DNA from 4 places in the Shinella sp. NM-101 genome. Region 3 is predicted to be linked to each of the others. Evidence: riboswitches for the same ligand, from Rfam matches in the RefSeq annotation. Region 3 holds a riboswitch; each other region holds the start of a gene.
The links. Region 3 has a riboswitch for cobalamin ahead of L0976_RS01730 (CbtB-domain containing protein). Riboswitches for the same ligand answer to the same signal wherever they lie in the genome.
Positions count from the first base shown of each region.

Region 1: another riboswitch for cobalamin. It lies ahead of L0976_RS20705 (ABC transporter substrate-binding protein); the one in region 3 lies ahead of L0976_RS01730 (CbtB-domain containing protein).
Region 2: another riboswitch for cobalamin. It lies ahead of L0976_RS18735 (hypothetical protein); the one in region 3 lies ahead of L0976_RS01730 (CbtB-domain containing protein).
Region 4: another riboswitch for cobalamin. It lies ahead of metE (5-methyltetrahydropteroyltriglutamate--homocysteine S-methyltransferase); the one in region 3 lies ahead of L0976_RS01730 (CbtB-domain containing protein).

Region 1 is NZ_JACBFT010000012.1:116,107-119,924, reverse strand. Features, by position in the region: gene L0976_RS20710 (iron ABC transporter permease) at 1-584, opposite strand, end outside; gene L0976_RS20705 (ABC transporter substrate-binding protein) at 581-1,591, opposite strand; cobalamin riboswitch at 1,685-1,881, opposite strand; gene L0976_RS20700 (cytochrome b) at 2,015-2,584, opposite strand; gene L0976_RS20695 (LysR substrate-binding domain-containing protein) at 2,721-3,593, opposite strand; gene L0976_RS20690 (Ig-like domain-containing protein) at 3,815-3,818, shown strand, end outside.
Region 2 is NZ_JACBFT010000010.1:75,315-79,132, forward strand. Features, by position in the region: gene L0976_RS18725 (CbtA family protein) at 1-481, opposite strand, end outside; gene L0976_RS18730 (CbtB-domain containing protein) at 491-700, opposite strand; cobalamin riboswitch at 752-814, opposite strand; gene L0976_RS18735 (hypothetical protein) at 906-1,988, opposite strand; cobalamin riboswitch at 2,148-2,347, opposite strand; gene L0976_RS18740 (acyl-CoA thioesterase) at 2,423-3,235, opposite strand; gene metE (5-methyltetrahydropteroyltriglutamate--homocysteine S-methyltransferase) at 3,232-3,818, opposite strand, start outside.
Region 3 is NZ_JACBFT010000001.1:358,894-362,711, forward strand. Features, by position in the region: gene cobW (cobalamin biosynthesis protein CobW) at 1-698, opposite strand, end outside; gene cobU (bifunctional adenosylcobinamide kinase/adenosylcobinamide-phosphate guanylyltransferase) at 702-1,226, opposite strand; gene L0976_RS01725 (CbtA family protein) at 1,228-2,013, opposite strand; gene L0976_RS01730 (CbtB-domain containing protein) at 2,026-2,202, opposite strand; cobalamin riboswitch at 2,252-2,615, opposite strand; gene L0976_RS01735 (peptidoglycan-binding protein) at 2,695-3,818, opposite strand, start outside.
Region 4 is NZ_JACBFT010000010.1:79,465-83,282, reverse strand. Features, by position in the region: gene recJ (single-stranded-DNA-specific exonuclease RecJ) at 1-472, shown strand, start outside; gene L0976_RS18750 (aromatic ring-hydroxylating dioxygenase subunit alpha) at 779-2,008, shown strand; cobalamin riboswitch at 2,089-2,304, shown strand; gene metE (5-methyltetrahydropteroyltriglutamate--homocysteine S-methyltransferase) at 2,404-3,818, shown strand, end outside.

The DNA.
Region 1 (3,818 bases), on a different contig from region 3:
AACATTATGCCCCGCGCCTGCTCGGCGCTTGCCGACTGCGCGATGATAAGGGCCGTCAGGGCGTTGAACATCTGCGATCCCGCAATCCCGGCAAGGATGATCACCGCCGCGCCGCGCATGCCGGTTCCGCCGCCCGCGGCGCGGGCCAGCAGCGCGACCAGCACGAAGGCCGTGATGGCGCCGGCAAAGGCTCCGGCCGACATGCTGAGCAGCCCCGCGCCGAAACCGGCGACGGTGACGGCGACGGCCCCGGTGGAGGCTCCAGCCGAAATGCCGAGGAGATAGGGCTCGGCCAGCGGATTTCGCAAGAGCGCCTGGAGGATGAGGCCGGACAGGGCGAGGCTGGCGCCGCCGCAGGCCGCCACCACCGCGCGCGACATGCGATAGTGCCAGATCACGCTGAGTTCGATGGGATCGATCGCACGGTCCAGGAAGCCCGCTTTCGTCGCCAGGACGTCGAAGACGGTGGCGAGCGGGATGCGCGTCTCGCCGACCGCCGTTCCAAACAGCAGCGCTGCGGCCAGCACGGCCGGAGCCAGCCAGAAGAGCCACCCGAGGCCATGGACCGCAGCGCCTTGTCTCATTTCGACAGACCGAACCCGGAAAGCGCGTTCGACAGCTTCTCCAGCGCGAAGATCGCGCGAACCGACGGGTCCATCGCATTCGCCTCGATCGTGAGGATGCGATCCTGCCTGACCGCCTCCATCTCCTTCGCGACGGGATCGGTGGTCAGGAACTCGCGCTTGACGGCGATGTCGTCGGCGGGGAAGCGACGGCGGTTCATTTCGGCCGCGACGATGAAGGTCGGCCTCGCCGTGGCGATGGTCTCCCAGCCCACCGTCGGCCACTCCTCCTCGGAGGTGACGACGTTCTTCACGCCCAGCTTGGAGAGCATCCAGCCCGGCACGCCGTTGAGGCCGGCCACATAGGGGTCGATCTCGATGTCGGCGGAGGAATACCAGAACACGCCGGAAACGTCCTCGGGCAGGTTCAGGTCCTTGGCTTTGCGGACCGCGGACTCCTCGCGCGACCTGAGGTCGGCGACCAGCTTTTCGCCGCGTTCGGAGACGTCGAAGATCTCGGCCAGTTCCGTGATGCCCTGGTAGAGCAGGGCCGTGTCGAACAGCCTGGTGCGGGCGCCGTCCATGCTCTGCGTGTTGTCCTTTCCGACGCATTCGGTCGGCATGATCCAGCTTGCGATCCCCGCGTCATCGAACATCTCGCGCGTGCCGACCGCCCCCTGCGGACCGATCATCCACTCGTAGGCGGTGACGACGAGCTCCGGCTTCTTTGCCACGACGCTTTCGAAGCTCGGCGCATTGTCGGCGAGGCGCTCGACCGTCTTGTCGACCTCGGCGAATTCGGGCAGGACGGGATTGATCCACAGCGCGGTGCCCTTCACCTTGTCGGCGAGGCCGAGCATGTAGAGGATCTCGGTCGTGCTCTGGCCGACGCTGACGACGCTGTCCGGCGCCTTCTCGATGGTGACCTCGTGGCCGCAGCTCGTCAGCTTCAGCGGATAGCTGGTGGCCGCGAACGCCATCGGCGCCAGGGCGAAAGTGGCGATGAACGCCGTCGTGAACCTCAACATCGTATCCCTTCCGTTGCAATGTTGGCGGGACGAAGGAAGGCCGAGGATCGAAATGCAGGACGCCGATCACAAGCCCGCCCGAGCCGACCCGCTCGGTTGGTCATCTGCGTCGGCAGGTCTCCTGACTGACGGGTCGTCGCTTTCCTCGACCTTCCCGGGCGCGGGGCCCAGTGGATTTTCCGAGTTCAGCTCGCCGCCTACAGTTGCGGGGGCAGTTCCGTTTGGCTGGCCGTCTTTGGCCACGGATTCCCTCTTAGTCCCTTCCGGAAACCGACCGTCATCCCGTAGCGAATAGCATCGGCGCTTGCAAGGCCGCCGGATCGGGCCGGCCGAAACGGGATGAAAGAGAGGATGTCAGAACACCGACGCGCCGCCGGTCGCCGAAGGTTCACGGGACCGGGCCGCGATCATGGTTCGCCCGCATCAAAGCATGCGGGGGAGCACGTCGGTCGGACCGCCCCTGTCCTGCAGCCGGTGCTTCACGGTGCCGGCTATGTGCAGGAGGACGCAGGCCAGCAGGATATAGGCGCTATAGGCGTGCAGCGCCTGGAACACCGCGAAGGCCGTATCGTTCTTCGGCAGGACCTCCGGCACATGCGAGAGGAAGAAGAAAGGCACGCCGTCGCCGTCCGTGAGGCTGCTGGACATCGCGTAGCCCAGCAGCGGAGTGAGTATGGTCAAGGCGATGATCAGCCGGTGGGTGATGTGGGACAGGCGCTTCTCCCAGGGCTTGAGGGCGTCCGGCGCGTGCGGCAGAACCGCACGGTAGCGCCAGCGAAGGGCAAGCTGCGCCAGCGCCAGCAGCCAGGCCAGCACGCCGAACTGCTTGTGGTTGGGATAAAGGATCGCGGCCGTCGGGTCGTCCTCGGCGCGTCCGGTCATGTACCAGCCGCAGGCGATCAACCCGAGGATCAGGATGGCCCGCAGCCAGTGCAGGATGCGGATCGATACAGGATATCTGGCGCTGCTGTCTCTTTGAAACGGTCTCATCATGCCATTCCTCGTCTGGCCGGCTCGCTGCCGGCACCGCACCCCGCCGGATGCTCGCATTCGAGTATCCCGGTTTCGTGTGCGTTTCATGGAGATTGCGTGGATGGCGCCCATTGTCGCGGCAGGATCGCGATCGGCCTCAGCGGGCGGAGTGCAGCGCGGCCGCCGCGTGGATGAAGCCGCGGATCAGCGGAAGGTGCTGGCGCTCGGCGAGGCAGATGACGTATTCGTCGATAATCTCGTGGGCGTCTTCGATCGGCACAAAGGCGAGGCGGTTGTCATTGCCGAGTTCGAGATCGGCGATGACGCCGCATCCCACCCTGTTGGCGATGGCTTCGCGAACGCCTTCCCTTGAGGAAATCTCGACGATCTGCTCGATGGAAATGGCGTGACCCGCGAGATTCTTCTCGAAAACCTCGCGGGTGCGCGAGCCGCGTTCGCGCATGACGAAGGACAGGCCTTCCAGCGCGCGCATGGTGACGCTCTGCTCCCCGGCGAGCGGGTGATCCAGCGGCACGCACAGACCGAGCCGCATGCTGAGGAAGTGCTTGCCGAAAAGCCGCGGGTCATTGGGCACACGCGCGGTAATGGCGACGTCCGCGCGATAGTCCATGACCTGCTCGATGACGCGTGCGGAATTATCGATCGACAGCGAGAATGTGAGTTTCGGACGCTCGCTCTTCATGTGCGAGAGGATCGGCAGGGCGAGGATCGGGCCGTCGGCGGCAACGCGCAGGTGACCGCCGCTCGCACCGGCCTCGCCACGCAGGAAGGCATTGGCCTCGCGTTCTGCCGCGAACAGCCGGGTGGTGATCTCCAGCAGGCGCTCGCCGTTCGAGCTGAGGGAGACGCCGCGCGCCCGGCGTTCGAGAAGGTTGAAGCCGCAGGCGGCCTCCAGGTCGCGCACATGGGCCGACAGGGTGGACTGGCTTATCGCCATGTCCCGGGCGGCCTGGGAGAAGCCACCGCACACCGCGACGACATGGAAGGCTTTCAATTGCGCAATCGACATCGCATCCGCTTCTATTGACAGAACGAGGGCCGTTCGGGCCGCGGATGGGAATATTCGGGCGGATGCTGACAGGCAGATGACGAATCCGATGGCAGCCATCGGAAATCGCTATGGCCGGTAAACGATTTGTTAAGGAACTGTCATTCGGCCTGCAAGGCCATTCTCTAACGGTAAGGCGCGGCATCGAGCCGACCCCGTTTCACCTCAGAGAGAAGGCCGACATGA
Region 2 (3,818 bases), on a different contig from region 3:
CGAAGGCGACGGCGAGCGCCAGCGCGAAGATCGAGGCGGCGAGCGTCACGAAGAACAGCCCGGTTCGCACGCCGATCGTCTCGGGATCGCCCACGGCGGGCGGGTTCGGCGGGTACTTCAGGTCCGGAACCGCGACGAGCGCCACGAAGGTGGCGGCGCCGAGCACCAGCGCCAGGGCGCGGGGGCTCAGTCGGCCGACGCGGCCATAGAGACCGGCGAAGACGAGCGAGAAGATGCCGCCCATCGCCACGCTGTAGGTGACGACGCCGGTGAAGAGGCCGAGGCCGGCCTGGGTTTCACGGCTGACGGCTTCCGGCTCCTCGGCCGCGCCGTCCGCCGGTGCCTCGGCCGCCGCCATCAGCTCTTCGAACGCGATCGCCCGATCGACCTGGGGCTCGCCGTAGACGCGCGCGAAACCGAACGCGACAAGGCCCGCGACGAGGCCTGCTATCATGCCTCTCAGCAAAAGATGACCAGTCATGTCCGTTCCTCAGTGGCAGGGGAAGCCGAGCAGATGCCGGCCGTCGTGCACGAATTCGTGGACTTCGAGGCCGGACAGGACGCGCGCGGCGCCCTCTTCCGTGCTGACGAAATAAAGGGCGAGCAGCATCAGCAGGCCGCCGAAAAGCGCCCACGGAAACAACTGGCTTGCGGGAATGGGTGTGACTGTGGTGCCGTGACTCAAGGTAATGTCGGACATGGATCCCTCTCTGAATGCGCGTTCGCTATGGGCCGATATTCATGCACCCGAGGTCTGGCTTTCGCAGGATGCGATTACAGTGGCGCGACCGCTCCAGAATTTCACTGGCTTCCCGAGGTGGTGCGCCTATCTATCAACGGCGTTTCCGGCGTGTCAACGCGGCGGGGCGACCGCCGCTTGTTCTTTTACGGCACTCTCGACGGTTTCAGCCGGTCGCCGCCAGCGCCAGGCCGGTTTCGGCCGCTTCGAGGACCCCGTGGCCGGGCGCGTCGTCGTCCATCGCCGCAGCATCCGCCGTGCCGTCGAGCGCGTTGCGCCACCTGGAGACCAGTTCGAGATAGGAGCCGCCGCCGAACCGCTCGGCGAGCCTGTATTGCTGGCGCAGCGTGATGCGCACCGTGGCCCGGCTGAAGCGGTCGGACGGCGTCGGGAACTGGTCCGGTTCCAGGCGCCTTGCGAGCCCGTCGAGCACCGCCTTGCGCACGATGGGCAGGTCCGGGCGGGCGAAGCGCTCGAAGAGCGCCTGGAACCGGGCATGATCCTCGATGTCGAAATTCCGATCGCGCCCCATGCCGTCCATGACGGGATTGGCGGGGTGAAGATAGCCGAGCGGCATGTGGTATCGCGGGATCGGCGTGTTGGCCGAATGGGTGCGACGCGATTTCAGCAGTTGCGGAAGAAGATGCGTGTGCGGCCCCGCGGGCGAGACGCCGCCCGTATCCGGCCCGCCGATCTTCTGGAACACCTCGATGCGGCCGATCCGGGTCAGCGCGACGCGGTGCGGATGCGCCTTCAGCACGGCCGCGGCCGCCGGGTTTCCGGTCTCGAACAGGCTGCGCCCGGCACCGGCGCGCAGGATCGCCAGCAGCGCCGGATCGCCGGTGCGAATGCAGAAATCGCACTGCGGAAGGTTGAGGCCGACGTCGAAGAGAATCGCCCGCCTGTCCGCCGGGCGCACCGCGTCCCCGTCCGGGCCTAGCTCGGTCAGGACCTTGCGCCGCTTCATCGCTGCATCCTTTTCCGGCAGGCACAGCGCGATACCATGGCTCCAGCGGTGCGGCCGGGGGCTGAGGGCCTCATAGGCGACAGGAACGATCTGCTCGACCACCTCGGAATCGAGCCGGATGGCGCCCCGCGGGGTGGCGCGCACCAGCATGGCCGGGGCATCGGCTTCCAGATATTCCCCCTTGTCCTGATGGAACTCGGCGACCGCGCCGAAGGAGCCCATGCTCCACCCTGCCCTCTGGTCCACGAGGTGGCTCTTCAAGACGTCCCAGAGATCTGCCATGTGCTTGTCCTTCATCGTGGCCGCCGCGCCGGTTGCCGTGTCGCAAATGCGAATCGGCGGGTGGCTTGCGAAATGGTTCCGGACGAGGATGGAAAGGGGAAGGAACGGGGCGGCCCCGAGAGGGAACGCCGTTCGCCTCCCGATCGCCCACCGCAATCGGCCGAGTCATCAATTCATGGCTGGTTTCCGGGCTTCGGAACCGTCCTGAAGGACGCTCTCGACGCCTTCCCGGCCGGAGCCAGTGGCATTCGTCGAGATTTTGTTCCGCTACCGTTGCGGGGGCAGCACCGGCCTTGGACCGGTTTCCCAATTATCCATCCCGACCAGGCCGGGATGGCACCCTGAATGCATCCAGCAAACCACCCGGCGGGCAAAAGGACCATCGGGAATGCGACATCCGCGGTGCCCGTAACGACACAGGCGAAAAGCCCCGCCTATGCCGGACCGCCATCGTGGCGGACAACCGGAACCGGGCGGTCCCTTTCATCGACCGCGACCATGACGAAGCGGCCGGTCGCGGTCAGGGCGCGGCTTCCGCTCATCAGGTCCTCCGACCAGAGCTCGACCGCCACGGTCATCGAGCTGCGCCCGACGCGCACCACCGTCGCGACCGTGTCGACGATCGATCCCACGGCCACCGGCGCACGGAAATCGACCCGCTCGGACGCGGCGAGCACCGTGATTTTCCGGCCGTGCCGCGTGGCGGCGATGAAGGCCGCCTTGGTCATGGCGGCAAGCGCCTCGCCGCCGAACATGCGGCCGAAGCTGTTCGCCTGGTCGGCAAAGACGATGTCGCTCGCGCGCAGGCCGGGAGCCAACTCCTCATACGCCGCGGAAAGGGGCGGCAGATGCCAGTCCGGCGCCTTGCCTTCGGGAACGGCCACCATGCTGAAGCTGCCGCGGGTGCACAGCCGCCGTTCGCCGCTGACGAGGCCTTCGGCGATCATCTCCACCTCCACCGTCATGGACTTGCGTCCGACGCGCGTCACGCGCGCCAGGAACTCGACCAGTTCCCCGACGCGGGCCGGCGCCTGGAAATCGACGCGGTCGCAGGACGCCGTCACGAAGGGGACGCGCCCATGGCGGGTCGCGGCGATGAAGGCGATGCGGTCCATCAGCGCGAGCCCCGCCCCGCCGAAAAGCGTGCCGTGGTGGTTGGTGTCGCCGGGAAAGACGAGGTCCAGCAGGCGGCTCGACGGCGCCGGGATTTCTCCCGGCGCCGCGAAGGTCTGTTCGCCCGCGCTCACTGCGCTACCTTGCGCAGTTCGCCGGCCGCGGCCACCATGTTGACGAGCGCCGGCCGGACCTCGTCCCACTTGCGGGTCTTCAGGCCGCAATCGGGATTGACCCAGAGCTGGCGATCGTGAAGGCGCTTGCGGGCGAGCGACAGGAGGCCGGTCATCTCACCCACGTCGGGCACGCGCGGCGAGTGGATGTCGTAGACGCCGGGACCGATCTCATTCGGATAGTCGAAATCGCGGAACGCATCGAGCAGTTCCATCTTCGAGCGCGACGTCTCGATGGAGATGACGTCGGCATCCATGGCGGCGATGGCCGAGATGATGTCGTTGAACTCCGAGTAGCACATGTGGGTGTGGATCTGCGTTACGTCCGCGACACCGCTGGCGCACAGGCGGAAGCATTCGACCGCCCAGCCGAGGTAGTGCTGCCAGTCCCGGTGGCGGAGCGGCAGGCCCTCGCGCAGCGCCGCCTCGTCGATCTGGATCATCTTAGCGCCGGCCTTTTCAAGGTCGACCACCTCGTCGCGGATGGCGAGCGCGATCTGCCGGCAGGTCTCGCTGCGCGGAATGTCGTCGCGAACGAACGACC
Region 3 (3,818 bases):
TCGTCTTCGGTGCCGACGCCGAGGCCGAGCAGCACGGCGGCGGCGACCTCGCCGTTCTTCGCCTCGATCATCGAGGGCTTGCGGGAAATGCGGGAGGCGACCTCGTCGCGCACGGACTGAAGGCCGGCGGCGTCGATGAGGTCGGTCTTGTTGAGGACGATGAGGTCGGCGGCGGTGAGCTGGTCCTCGAAGAGCTCTTCGAGCGGGCTTTCATGGTCGAGGTTCTCGTCCGTCACGCGCAGCGCATCCACCTTGTCGTGGTCGTCGGCAAAGCGCCCGGCGGCAACGGCCGCGCTGTCCACCACGGTGATGACGCCGTCGACCGTCACCTGCGTCTTGATTTCCGGCCAGTTGAAGGCGGCGACGAGCGGCTGCGGCAGCGCAAGGCCGGAGGTCTCGATGACGATATGGTCGGGGCGGTTCTCGCGCTCGAGGAGCTTCGTCATGGTGGGAATGAAATCGTCGGCGACGGTGCAGCAGATGCAGCCGTTGGTGAGCTCGATGATGTCGTCCTCCGTGCAGGCCTCCGCGCCGCAGCCCTTGAGCACGTCGCCGTCGACGCCGAGATCGCCGAACTCGTTGATGATGAGCGCAATGCGTTTGCCCCCGGCATTCTGCAGGATGTTGCGGATCATCGTCGTCTTGCCCGCGCCGAGGAAGCCGGTGATGACGGTGGCGGGGATTTTCTGTTGCAGCATGGCTCAACCCTTCATTTTCAGCGGCAGTCCGGCCGCGACGAAATAGACTTCTGGCACGAGGGCGGCGACCTTCTGGTGCAGCCGCCCGGCATGGTCGCGGAATTCGCGCGCCATGCGGTTGTCAGGCACGATGCCGAGGCCGACCTCGTTCGACACGAAGACCAGCCGGCCCGGCGCCGCCGCGATCGCGGCGAGAAGGCCGGTAAATTCGGCGGCGATGTCGCGCTCCTCCAGCATCAGGTTCGTGACCCACAGCGTCAGGCAGTCGACCAGCACCGCGCGGTCCGCGCGCGCCACCGCGGCGATGCGATCGGCGAGCGCCAGCGGCTCCTCATGCGTCTGCCACCCGCTCCCGCGATCTTCCCGATGCCTGGCGATGCGCTGCCGCATCTCGTCATCGAAGGCGCGGCCGGTGGCGATATAATGGCGCGAAAGACCGGTTTCGGCGACCAGTCTTTCGGCAAAGGCGGATTTTCCGGAACGTGCACCGCCCAGAACCAGGACGGGTCCGGGCGATGTCGTCTTCATGTCAGTCAGCCCTGGCGATCTTCTCGTTGGCAAAGCCCAGCGACAGGCCGAGCACGATCCAGAAGAACAGCGTCGTGGCGAGGGCCGCGACGGCGAACTCCGCGCCGAGAACCGCCGGCACGTTGCTGGAGATGTCGCCCGGCTGGGGCGCACCGTAGACCTGCGGGGCGGCGACCAGCACGATGCCGGCGACCTTGGCGATGATCCCGTCCTTCAGGAAGAGCAGGTAGAGCCCCGCCGCCGAGAGGACGACGGTCGCGATCCACCAGACCTGGCGGTCGCCGAGATCGGCAGCCGGGAAGCCCGGCAGTTCCGGCGGCAGGCCGATGGCCGGCAGCATGTGCACGGCAAGCCAGCCGGCGGCACCCCACAGCGCACCGTTGGCAACGGTGATCGGATGGCCGGAAACCAGGCTGAAGCCGGCGAGCAGGAGCGCAAAGCCGGTGCCCGTCACGAGATTTGCAAGCAGCGTGCCGGAAAAGCGGCTCATGCCGAACATGATGCCGCCCTCCTCGTGGCCCTCGCCGTCATGGGCCTGGGCGACGGAAACGGGCGACAGATAGGCGGCGACGTCGAGGATGGCCGCGCCGAGCGAGGAATGCTCCTGCGTCTGGACGGCACCGTCGGCCGACGGCGTCGTGCCCTCGCCGGCAGGAGCCGGCGCCTCACCCTCGAATTCCTCGGCGTGCAGGATGAGCGGCACGACACGCGCCTCCTGGGCGGCCGTCATGAGGGCGCCGGAGAACAGCCCGGCCACCAGGGCGGCCAGGAGATAACGAACGATCATGTCGAAAACTCCTTAGTGGCAGGGAAAGCCGTAGGAGTGACGCGTGTCGTGCGCCGTGTCGTGCAGCACGGCCGAATTCGCAAGGCCGGCACCGAACACGAGGAAGGCGCCGAGCAGCAGCGCGAAAATGCCGGCGACGAGGCGGTCGTTTGCCGAAAGGGAAATAGAAGACGTGTTGGAAACAGCCATGACAACCTCCGTGCAGGCGTTGGGGAAGCCCCTCCCCGGGTCGGGCAACATGCCCTTCGCATTGGCCGGCAGGTTTCCTGGCTCGCGGCGTCCGGCGCTCGCACGCCTGCGGGTTGCCCTCGCCTTCCCGGGAAAGGCATCGCGAAAGGTGGACGATTCGTAGAAATGGAGGCGTCCAACCCCTGCTTATCGCGATGCCACCCAGTGGCTTTTCCGGCTGGTCGACAAACCGCGTCCGGGGCACCATTGCCCTTTGCCGCAGCCATCCCCTCCACCCGGATGAGCGTCCCTCGCCACTCTACAGTCGCGGGGTCGGCCGTGATTGCAGCGCCCTGGTTGGGTCCACCACGTCACATTCCCATTTACTCCCCGATCCGTTTCCGGACCCGGGAACCATCCAATAGTGCGGATGATTATGCGTCCGCCCCCGGGAAGTCAATCGACAGGCAGCGCCATCGCCTGTGCTGAAACCGCCGTCCGCCCGTCGCAATCTCAATAGCCGGGGATGATCACCACCCCGCCACGGCGGCGGTAATAGCCGTCGTCGCGATAGTACGGGCCGTCATAGTAGTCGTCGACAGGGCCCTCCAGCACGTCGTAGCCGCGCTGGTAGCGCCGCTGGCGATTCTGCCGGGTCTCGGCATATTGCGCCGCCTCGCGCAGCATCCGGTACTGCTGGCGGGTGAGATAGCCGTTGGCACGATAGCCGGACGAGCCCTGCCAGGCGGCGATCGCCGAGCGGGTGCGCGGGCCGAAGACGCCGTCGGCACCATAGGTGTTGTAGCCGAGCGCGCTCAGCCAGCGCTGCGCCTGGATGCGGACCGAGCGGTCCATATAGGCTTCGCGCGGATCGACGACCGGCTCTTCCACCTTGCGCCGGGTCTCCGTGGTTTCCGTCCCGGCCTTCGAAAGCGCGGCGAGGCGCTCGCGGGCATCCGCGACGAAGCGGCCGTTCGGATAGGCGGCGATATAGCCGCGGAAGGCCTTCTCGGACCCGTCGACCACGGCCTTCTGGAAGGTCTCTTCCTCGCGCTTGGCCGCATCCGCCTTCCCGGCGTCAGCGGCGCCGTCTGTCCTGCGCACGTCCTGCGACGTGCCGCCGGCGGCGGCACCCTCCGCCTTCCGGCGGGCGGCAGCAGCCTCCCCGGCGCGCTTTTCCGCTTCCTTCGCAAGCCTGGCGGCCTCGGCGGCCTTGGCTTCGGCATCGGCTGCGGCCCTTGCGGCCTCCGCCTTCAGGCGCTCCACCTCGGCGGCCTTCTCGTCCGCAAGCTTGCGGGCGGCGGCGGCTTCCCGCTCGATGCGCGCCTTCTCGGCGGCCGCGGCCTTTTCCGCTTCGGCGCGCTTTGCCTCGGCCTCGCGGCGGGCGGCCGCTTCCTGTTCGGCACGCGCCTTTTCCGCTGCGGCGGCCTCCTCGGCCTTCACGCGCGCGGCTTCCTCCGCCCTGGCCTTGTCGGCGGCGGCCTGTGCTTCCTTTTTCAGCCGCTCGGCCTCGGCAGCCTGCTCCTCGGCGCGTTTGCGGGCGTCGGCCTCCGTCTTCGCAGCTTCAGCCTTGAGACGGGCCGCCTCATCCGCGCGGGCCTTTTCCGCGGCGGCGGCCTCGGCCTTCGCCTTTGCGT
Region 4 (3,818 bases), on a different contig from region 3:
CGGCGGCCATGCCATGGCGGCGGGCCTGACGGTGGAGCGGAGCAATCTCGGCCGGCTGCGCAGCTTCTTCGAGGAGCGCGCGGAGCGTGCCGTGCGCGAACTGGTGGCCGTGGAGACGCTGAAGATCGACGGTGCGCTCAGCGCCAGCGGCGCAACGCTCGCGCTCGCCGACCAGCTCGAACAGGCTGGCCCCTATGGCTCCGGCCATCCGCAGCCGATCTTCGCGCTGCCGGCGCATCGCGTGCGCGACGTGCGCCCCGTCGGCGTCAATCATCTGCGCGTCAGCCTCGAAGGCCCCGACGGCGGACGGCTCGACGCCATGGCCTTCCGCGCCGCGGAAGCCGATCTCGGCCTCTTCCTGATGAAGGAGCGCGGGCAGGCGGTGCATCTGGCCGGCACGCTTTCCGCCGATAGCTGGCAGGGCAACCGGCGCATCCAGTTCCGCGTGATCGACGCCGCCAAGGCGTTCTGACCGGCTTGCCGGTCGATGACGCATTCAGGAAAACGGGTGAGGGCGGTTTCCGGCCCGGCAGGCCTGCCGCCTGACGGCGGGCCGCGGCGCAACCCCGCGATCCGGTTGCCGATTTCATCGCGCATCCGCTATTCCCGGTGCACGGGCCCGCATGAACGACAATATCCGATCGCGACATGCAAACGGTTTTCCGGATTTTCATGTGATTGATTTTATCGATTAATTATCCCGATTACGGCACCTTGCCGGCCGCCGGGCCGCTGCTGATACTGCGCTGCATCGAAAACGTTTTACGGTTGAAGAAGCATGGCGCAGGCTGCGGACGCTCTAATCGATAGTGCAAATGATGGAATCGCCCGCTTGATCGTCGAGCACCGCAAGGGGCATGGCCTTGCCCGGCCGTTCTACCAGGATCCGGAGATATACCGGCGCGATATGGAGCGGGTCTTTCGCCGCCACTGGCACTGTCTCGCCCATGAGAGCGTCATTCCAGAGGTCAATGACTTCGAGGTCTTCCGCATCGATACCGAGCAGGTGATTCTCACGCGCGCGCCGGATGGGTCGGTTCATGCGATGCTCAACGTCTGTCGCCACCGCGGCGCGGAGGTCTGCACGAAACAGAAGGGCAATGCGCGGGTCTTCGTCTGTCCGTACCATGCCTGGACCTACGGCAACGATGGCAGCCTCAAGGCGGCCCGGCTGATGCCGAAGGATTTCAGGCGCGAGGACCACGGGCTGAAGACGCTGCATGTCCGCGTCGTCGAAGGGCTCGTCTTCATCTCCTTCGCCGAAGAGCCGCTCGACTTTTCCGAGGTGGAGAACCTGCTGCACGCGACCTGCGGCCAATACGGCTGGGCGGGTGCCAGGGTCGCGCATCGCGAGACCTATCCGGTCGCCGCCAACTGGAAGCTGGCGGTGGAGAACTATGTGGAATGCTACCATTGCGGCCCCGCGCATCCGGAATATTCGCAGACCCATGCGCTGGAACAGCCATTGCACATGATCGAGGCGCTGAACGAGGCGATGGAGGCGCGCACCTGCGCGCTCGGCATCGAGGTCGGCTCCGGCAATCACTGGCAGACCTCGCGCGAGGGCCGCGAGGCGATCCATGCCTTCCGCTATGCGCTCTATGACGGCGTGCAGAGCGGCAGCGAGGACGGCAGGGCGGTCGCGCCATTGATGGGCCGATTCACCGATTTCGACGGCGGGGTCACCTCCATCCATCTTGGCGGCACGACATTCCTCGTCTGCTATCCCGACCACGGCATGATCTATCGCTTCATCCCGAAGACGGCGGAAAGCTGCGAGATGGAACTGATCTGGCTGGTCGACGGCAATGCGCAGGAGGGCAGGGACTACGATCTCGGGAAGCTCACCTGGCTCTGGAAGGTCACGACGGCGGAGGACAAGGCGATCATCGAGCACACCGCCCGCGGCGTGCAGTCGCACTATTTCGTGCCCGGCCCCATCGCGCCGATGGAGCACAACGAACTGCGCTACATCGAGTGGTATCTCGACGAGATCGGCCGCGCGTGAGAGCGGTGCTCCGCGATCAGTAAAATAAATAAAGACATAAAGATTTCTTTATATCTGTTGACAATCCCTCCGTTATGATCAGAACTGTGCCCCGTCATGGTTCCCTGGAGCGGCATTATCCGTCCCAGGGCTAAGAGGGAATCCGGTGCGTCGATCCGTCGGCAATGCCGGGGCTGCCCCCGCAACTGTAAACGGCGAGCCGCTGTCCACCGATGTCACTGAGGCCAAGGCCTTGGGAAGACGGACAGGGTGACGACCCGTGAGCCAGGAGACCTGCCAAGACGAAATAACGTCCACGGGCGGGGTGTCCCGGTGGTTGCTGCAGTTCGCCTGAAACGGCGATGCCTGCTCGCGTCCGCTTTACCCATGCCCCCTGAAACCTATGGGGTATGTCAATGTCCAAGCAAACTCTCCCGGTCGCCTCCCTCGGCTTCCCGCGCATCGGTCGCCACCGCGAGCTGAAATTCGCTCTCGAAGGCCACTGGGCCGGCAGGATCGCCGAAAGCGACCTTCTCGAAACGGCCCGCAGGCTGCGCGCCGAAAACTGGGCGCTCCAGCGCGACCAGGGCATCACGAAGATTCCCTCCAACGATTTCTCCCTCTACGACCATGTGCTCGACACGGCCGTGATGGTCGGCGCAATCCCGGCCGCCTACGGCTGGACGGGCGGCGAGGTGCCGCTGTCGATCTACTTCGCGATGGCGCGCGGCAGTCAGGGCGACGGCCGCGCCGACTGCGGCCATGCGCACCACGCGCAGGGCGTGCCGGCGCTCGAAATGACCAAGTGGTTCGACACGAACTATCACTACATGGTCCCTGAGGTCGGCGAGGATCAGGCCTTCACGCTCACCGCGCAGAAGCCGGTCGATCATTTCCTGGAGGCCAAGGCGCTCGGCATTCATACGCGCCCGGTCGTGCTCGGTCCGGTGACCTTCCTCAAGCTCTCGAAGGCCCGGCCCTCGACCTTCAAGCCGCTCGATCTCCTGGCAAGGCTGCTGCCGGTCTACGAGGAGCTCTTCCGCCGGCTGGAGGCCGCCGGCGCCGACTGGGTGCAGGTCGACGAACCCGTCCTGGCGCTCGACCTGACGGAAGGCGAGCGCCATGCCTTCAAGCTCGCCTATGAGGCGCTTGCCAGGTCCGCGCCGGGCCTGAAGGTGATGCTGGCGACCTATTTCGGCGCGCTGGCCGACAATCTGGAAGCGGTCGCCGCGCTCCCCGTCGCCGGTCTCCACGTCGATCTGGTGCGAGCGCCGGAGCAACTCGAACCCGTCGCAAAGGCGATGGGGGCCGATCGGGTCCTGTCGCTCGGCGTCATCGACGGGCGCAACATCTGGAAGGCGGACCTTGCGGCGATCCTTGGCCGGCTGGCGCCGGTCGTTTCCGCGCGCGCCGCGGGTGCGGTCGAGGTTGCCGCCTCATGCCCGCTGCTGCATGTGCCGATCGACCTCGAACTGGAAACGGCGCTCGATGCGGACCTCAAGTCCTGGCTTTCCTTTGCCACGCAGAAGCTGGGCGAGCTTTCGGCGATCGGCAGGGGGCTCGCCGAAGGGGAGGACGCGGTGAGGCAGGCTGTCGATGGTGCATCGAGGGCCATCGCCGCCCGCGCCGCCTCGCTGAAGGTGACCGACCCGCTCGTCCAGGGCCGCATCGCCGGCATCGACGAGGGCATGAAGGCGCGCGGCAGCGCATTCGAAACGCGCCGCAAGGTCCAGGCGGCGGCGATCCGGCTGCCGCTCTTCCCGACGACGACGATCGGCTCCTTCCCGCAGACGGGCGACGTCCGCAAGGCCCGTTCCGCCCATGCCAAGGG